Regions from separate parts of the Streptomyces sp. NBC_00250 genome, predicted to be linked through region 2. Evidence: riboswitches for the same ligand, from Rfam matches in the RefSeq annotation. Region 2 holds a riboswitch; each other region holds the start of a gene.

Region 1 (2,193 bases), 5.2 Mb from region 2:
ACCTTCGACGGGGGCTGCGGCGAGTACCGGGAGGGCGTCGCCGAGCCGGTCGAAGTACGAGGCGACGAGCAGCCTGGGCCGGTCGGTGGCACGACCCAGGTCGCGGTAGGCGCGGGCGGCGGCGTTCAGCTCGGCCGGGGTGCGGTCCTGGACCAGGGCGGGTTCGTCCAGTTGCACCCACTCGGCGCCGGCCGCGCGGAGGTCGGCGAGCACCTGGGCGTACACCGGCAGCAGCCGGTCGAGGAGGGTCAGCGGCTCGAAGTCCCCGGCCACGCCGGGGGCGGGCTTGCCGAGCAGTAGGTAGGTGAGGGGGCCGACGAGGACCGGGCGGGCGGTGTGCCCGAGGGCGAGGGCCTCCTTCAGCTCGGCGACCTGCTTGCGGGAGTCGGCGGTGAACGTGGTGTCGGGGCCGAGCTCGGGGACCAGGTAGTGGTAGTTGGTGTCGAACCACTTGGTCATCTCCAGCGGGGCGACGTCCTGCGTGCCGCGGGCCATCGCGAAGTACCCGTCGAGGGTGCCCGCCTCGACGGCGGCGCGGTGGCGAGCCGGGACGGCGCCGACCATGACGCTGGTGTCCAGGACGTGGTCGTAGTACGAGAAGTCACCGGTCGGCACTTCGTTGATGCCGGCCTCGGTCAGCCGCTGCCAGTTCGATCGGCGCAGGCCGGCCGCGGTCCGACGAAGGGCGTCAGCGGTGACGCGGCCCTTCCAGTAGCCCTCGACGGCCTTCTTCAGTTCACGGTTCTGCCCCTGACGGGGGTACCCGTACACGGTGGCTCGTGCTGCCGCGGCTGCGGGCTTCGGTGTCACGGAACTCTCCTTCGCGAGATGTGTCCAGAACATCCCGGGGACGGAACGCGGACGCGAAGGAGACGACAGAACGGGCGGCCCACGTCGCGGAGGGTCCCGCGCGTGCCGCTCGCTGTGTACGCCGACCCGCCCACGAGGTCACCGAGAAAGCCGCACGGGAATCGTCCACGCGCGGGCAACGGGCAGGTCTTCGGACTCACGGGCACGCCCTCCTCGTGGAGGACACCTACTGGCCGTCGCTTCCCAGGACCGTTGTCCGGTCCCAGTGCGTATGACGGCGGTCGTTCCCGCTCACCGCTGCGGGGCAGTCCCGGATTCTCACCGGGTTCCCTCTTACGACGCCTCCCGCCTGGCGGACGGGGCGAACCAGCTGCACCGCCACCTTAGGCGCGCGAACGAGGACTGCACACCTCTGACCGCATGCCGGACCGTGAACAGGGCGTCCGTGGCCTCGTCGACCACACCGCACCGTGAACAGGGCGTCCGCGACCTCGTCGACCACACCGCCTCACCGTTGTGCGCGGCGCCGGGCGATGAGCAGGCCGAGGACGACGCCCACGAGGAGGGTGACGGTGAGGACGATCCAGAGCGGAAGCGTGACCGACGGGACCCACAGCCTGACGGTGACCGAACCGGTATTGGCCGCGATGAACCAGATGGCCAGGGCGGCGAGAACCACGAAACCGATGGTGCGCAGGCGCATGTCCCGCCCCTTGACCGTCAAGGTCGACGGTTCATGCGGCTTCCTGGCGGATTTCTGGGACATAGGGTCCATTATCGACCGATCTACGCGCCTGGTCGACCGCGCCGTCCACTGCTGCCCGCCGCAGATCGAGCATCGGCGGGCCTGGGTGCCGACGGAGACCGCACTCCGCGGACCCGTCGCGGTCGACACGGAGGCCTTCGTCCCCCATGAGGCGGCCTGCGTACGCGGGTGGTCCGACCTCTTGACGCCCCTCGTGCGGTCTCCCTACTGTCGCGCCAGAATTTCGAATGCATGACGAAATATCGAACGAGCGGCAAGGGGCAACCGCTGTGCGGATCACGGGAATCAGCACGCACGTCGCCGCAACGCCGTGGCGCAACCTGACCTACGTCCTGTTCCACACGGACGAGGGCCTGAACGGGGTCGGCGAGACCCGGATGCTCGGGCACACCGACGCGCTCCTCGGCTATCTCGGCGAGGCCGAGGCGAACCACATCGCGGGCTCGGACCCGTTCGCCGTCGCGGACGCCGAGATCAAGAAGGTGGTCAAGGGCGCCCCGCGGGTGGACCCGGAGACGGGCTGCTTCCACCTCTCCGAGGCGCCCGGCCTCGGTGTCGAACTCGACGTGGACGCGGCGGCCGAGTTCCCGCAGCAGCAGGCCCGATTCGACCTGTGG
Region 2 (2,193 bases):
GAAGGTCATCCAGCCGTTGCCGGTCTGGGCCAGGGTCCGCATCATCCGGCCGTACAGGTCGCGGGCCGGCATCGTCTTGCGGGCCAGGCCCGCCGCCTCGGCCTTGTGGTAGGCGGCGTCGAACTCCTCGCCCCACAGGTCGACAAGCTCGGGCACGTCCGCCGGGGAGAACAGCGACCAGTCGGCGTCGGCGTTGACCCGGCGCATGAACTCGTCCGGGATCCAGTGCGCCAGGTTCAGGTTGTGCGTACGGCGCTGGTCCTCGCCCGTGTTGTCGCGGAGCTCCAGGAACTCCTCGATGTCCGCGTGCCAGGTCTCCAGGTAGACGGCGGCGGCACCCTTGCGGCGGCCGCCCTGGTTCACGGCGGCGACGGAGGCGTCGAGCGTCTTCAGGAACGGCACGATGCCGTTGGAGTGCCCGTTGGTGCCGCGGATCAGCGAACCGCGGGCGCGGATGCGGGAGTACGAGAGGCCGATGCCGCCGGCGTGCTTCGAGAGGCGCGCCACCTGGTGGTAGCGGTCGTAGATGGAGTCCAGCTCGTCCTGGGGGGAGTCCAGGAGGTAGCAGGAGGACATCTGCGGGTGGCGGGTGCCGGAGTTGAACAGCGTGGGGGAGGACGGCAGGTAGTCCAGCCGGCTCATCAGGCTGTAGAGCGCCGTGACCTCGTCGAGCGCGCGGACGCTCTCGTCCTCCGCGAGACCGCAGGCCACCCGGAGCATGAAGTGCTGCGGGGTCTCGATCACCTTGCGGGTGATCGGGTGGCGCAGCAGGTAGCGCGAGTAGAGGGTGCGCAGACCGAAGTAGCCGAAGCGGTCGTCCGCGGCCGCGTCGATCGTCGTGTCGAGCCGGTCCGCGTGCAGCGCGACGAACTCGGCGGTGCGGTCGGCGATCAGGCCCTCGCGGTGACCGACGGCGACGGAGGCGGAGAACGAGAACGAGCCCTGCCCGGCCGCCTCGTCGGCGATCGTGATCGTCAGGAGCCGGGCGGCGAGCCGGGAGTACGCCGGGTCGTCGGCGATGAGACCCGCGGCCGCCTCGGTGGCCAGCTCGCGCAGCTCCGCCTCGTCCGCGACGGCGCTGCGGCCGCGGAGCGCGGCGGCGGCGACCTTGCCGGGGTCGGTGTCGGGGAGATCGGCGGTGAGGTCGGTCAGGGTCCGCAGCAGCACGGTCCCGGGGCCGTCGCTCTCGACCGCGGAAGCCTCGGCGGAAGCCGGATCGGCGGGCGCGATGGTCACGTGGGGGCTCTCCCTCGCTCGGCTCGGGGCCGCGGCGGGGGAAGGCGGGCAGGCGGGCATCCGTAACGCCGGACGCGTCGCTTCCACCGGCCCACTCCGCGAGGCCCGGACGTCATTGGCACCCGGAACGGACGGACCGGGCGCGCTGGCGGCAGGTCCTCGGACTCACCTCGTACGAATTCGTCGTATCCGTACGAAGCACACCGTTGCGGGACAGTTCCGGATTCGCGCCGGATTCCCCTGCGTCGACAGCGAGGATGAGCATACATGTGGGGGGCGTCGCTCGCCGAACCCCCCACATGTTGTGTCGCCCCCCCCGGCTCAGAACTCCAAGGCGTAGGTGCGCAGGCGGTGGTCGGGGATCGGCTCCCAGTCCCGGTCCGGGGTCCGGACGAAGCCCAGACGCTCGTAGATCCGGTGCGCGGAGACCATCGAGGCGTCCGTGGACAGCACGATGCGGCGGCACCCGGGAAGCGCCCGTGCCCGCTCGATACAGGCCCGTACGAGGGCCTCTCCGACGCCCCGGCCGCGGGCCTCCCGGGAGACCACGAGCATCCGGAACTCGGCCTCGCCCTCCACCGCGATGTCCGCCCAGGGAGTGGCGCCGGTGGCGAAGGTCACCCCGCCGAGGAGCCGCCCGTCGCCGTCCTCGGCGACGAGCACCTCGCTCTCGCGCGCCCGCCGTGCCGTGTCCCGCAGCACGTGCAGATACGAGTCCTCCGCGCCGTACTTCAGCAGTCCGTCGGTCAGATAGGTCCCCGCGGTGAGCTCACCGAGCGCTTCGTACTCCTCGGGCCGTACCGCCCTGATCGTGAAGTCCATGGGGGAAGTGTGCCTCCGGCCGGCCACTCGCCCCCAGTGCGTCTCAGCCGCCGGCCCCCACCGAGTTGTCGGGGGCGCCGTCACCGACCGGCGGCAGGTCGCCCCGCTCGACGGGCTGCCCGGTGCCGGCCTGCT
Region 3 (2,193 bases), 1.6 Mb from region 2:
CCGTGGCGAGGAACCCGCCCGCCACCGCCAGGGCCGCGGCGGGCGCGTCGGAGCCGGAGAGCCGGACGGCTCGACCGCCGACGTGCAGTTCCGCCGCTCCGGACGTCACTGCGACCAAGGTCACATCCCCGCCGAGCCCGGCCACGTCACCGCGTCCGTCGTCGAGGACGAAGAGGAATCGGCCGGAAAGCGCCGCCGCCCAGGGCGCGGCGCACAGCAGCGCGTCCAGCTCGCGGGCCCACAACTGCACGTCGGAGGTGCCGAGTCCGTCGAGCCCGGCGGCCGGGGAGGCGACGATGTTGCGGACGCGCTCGTGCGTGGGGGAGGGCAGCAGGCCCGCCTCGGCGAGGAGCGCCGCCAGCTCGGCCCCGCAGTCCTCGGAGAGGCCGCGCAGCTCGGCGTTGCCACGCGAGGTGATGCTGAGCCGTCCGTCGCCCAGAGTCTCCGCCGCGTCCGCCAGGAGCTCGACCTGACGGGACGTCAGGCGGCCTCCGGGCAGGCGGAGTCGGGCGAGGCGGCCGTCGTCGGCGGAGTGCAGGCGCAGCGCCCCGGGGCACGCGTCGCCACGGTCCCGTATGCGAGGTTCGCCCGGGTCGGGCGTCGGGGGCGGGGTGGGCGGCATGGCGGCGAGCATACCGACGGGCCACCGGGCGGCCACCGGGCGCGATCCGGCCGACGCGGCAGCCGACGCGGCGGCGGAGGCCGGTCGGTCCGGGGCCGGCAGCGGGCCCGGCGCACGATCCCGCCCGCCGTGTGATCCGCAGTGTGATCCGGCCGACTCCGTCACCCGGCCCGGCCCGTCGACCGCACGATCTACTATGCAGACGGCATGGGGTCCCAGGACCCCGGGGAGGAAGCCCGGTGAGAATCCGGCGCGGTCCCGCCACTGTGAGCCGACCCGGGCTGTGCGTCTGCGCGCTCCCGGGACGGTGAGTCAGGAACTCCCTTCCCCAAGCTCTCGGCTTGCTCGAGCAAGGGGAGGCCCAACCCATACGACCACCCGGGGCGCGGACAACCCCGAGGAAGGCCTGCGCTCGCCATGCTTCTGCTGCTGTCGCACTCCGACACCGACCTGCTCAGCGCCCGCGCGGCCGGCGGCCCGGTGGAGTACCGCTTCGCCAACCCCGCCCGCCTGCCCCTCGCCGAACTGACCGGCCTGCTGGCCGAGGCCGAGCTGGTCGTCGTACGGCTCCTCGGCGGCCTCCGCTCCTGGGAGGAGGGCCTCGACGCGGTTCGCGCCGCCGGAAAGCCGGTGGTGGTCCTCAGCGGCGAACAGGCCCCCGACGCGCAGCTGATGGAGGCGTCCACCGTCCCCGTCGGCGTCGCCACCGAGGCGCACGCCTACCTCGCGCACGGCGGCCCCGCGAACCTGGAGCAGCTGGCCCGCTTCCTCTCCGACACTGTCCTGCTCACCGGTCACGGCTTCGAGTCCCCGGCGGCCGCCCCCACCTGGGGCCCGCTGGAGCGCACCCCCCGGACGACCGACGGCCCGACGATCGCGGTGCTCTACTACCGCGCCCACCACATGAGCGGGAACACCGCCTTCGTCGACTCGCTGTGCCGGGCGATCGAGGACGCCGGCGCCCAGGCACTCCCGCTGTACGTGGCGTCCCTGCGCGCCCCCGAGCCGGAGCTGCTCGACCGCCTCCGCACCGCCGACGCGATCGTCACCACCGTCCTCGCGGCGGGCGGCACCAAGCCCGCCGAGGCACAGGCCGGCGGCGACGAGGAGGCCTGGGACGCGGGCGCGCTCGCCGCGCTCGACGTGCCGATCCTGCAGGCTCTCTGCCTGACCGGCTCGCGCGCCGCCTGGGAGGAGAACGACGAGGGTCTCTCCCCGCTGGACGCCGCCAGCCAGGTCGCCGTGCCCGAGTTCGACGGCCGGCTCATCACCGTCCCGTTCTCCTTCAAGGAGATCGACGAGGACGGTCTGCCCGCGTACGTCGCCGACGCCGAACGCGCGGCCCGCGTCGCCGGGATCGCCGTCCGGCACGCCCGGCTCCGGCACATCCCGAACGCCGAGAAGAAGCTGGCGCTCGTCCTCTCCGCGTACCCGACGAAGCACTCCCGCATCGGCAACGCCGTCGGCCTGGACACCCCCGCCTCCGCCGTCTCGCTCCTGCGCCGACTGATCGCCGAGGGGTACGACTTCGGCCCCGAGGCCGACCTTCCCGGCCTCGTCTCCGGCGACGG

The links. A riboswitch is a leader RNA that binds a small molecule or an ion and turns the genes downstream of it on or off. The one in region 2 is predicted to bind cobalamin.
Region 1: linked by a shared signal. The riboswitch ahead of metE (5-methyltetrahydropteroyltriglutamate--homocysteine S-methyltransferase) and the one ahead of OG259_RS14460 (ribonucleoside-diphosphate reductase subunit alpha) in region 2 are both predicted to bind cobalamin.
Region 3: linked by a shared signal. The riboswitch ahead of cobN (cobaltochelatase subunit CobN) and the one ahead of OG259_RS14460 (ribonucleoside-diphosphate reductase subunit alpha) in region 2 are both predicted to bind cobalamin.

What each region holds. Positions count from the first base shown of each region.
Region 1 covers NZ_CP108088.1:8,499,574-8,501,766, forward strand. Annotated here, with positions in the region: gene metE (5-methyltetrahydropteroyltriglutamate--homocysteine S-methyltransferase) at 1-810, opposite strand, end outside; cobalamin riboswitch at 975-1,196, opposite strand; gene OG259_RS38310 (lipopolysaccharide assembly protein LapA domain-containing protein) at 1,319-1,513, opposite strand; partial or broken gene OG259_RS41890 (mandelate racemase/muconate lactonizing enzyme family protein) at 1,846-2,043, shown strand; partial or broken gene OG259_RS41895 (mandelate racemase/muconate lactonizing enzyme family protein) at 2,038-2,193, shown strand, end outside.
Region 2 covers NZ_CP108088.1:3,267,014-3,269,206, reverse strand. Annotated here, with positions in the region: gene OG259_RS14460 (ribonucleoside-diphosphate reductase subunit alpha) at 1-1,236, opposite strand, end outside; cobalamin riboswitch at 1,370-1,505, opposite strand; gene OG259_RS14455 (GNAT family N-acetyltransferase) at 1,558-2,058, opposite strand; gene OG259_RS14450 (hypothetical protein) at 2,102-2,193, opposite strand, start outside.
Region 3 covers NZ_CP108088.1:4,870,789-4,872,981, forward strand. Annotated here, with positions in the region: gene OG259_RS22060 (cobalamin biosynthesis protein CobG) at 1-634, opposite strand, end outside; cobalamin riboswitch at 816-967, shown strand; gene cobN (cobaltochelatase subunit CobN) at 1,040-2,193, shown strand, end outside.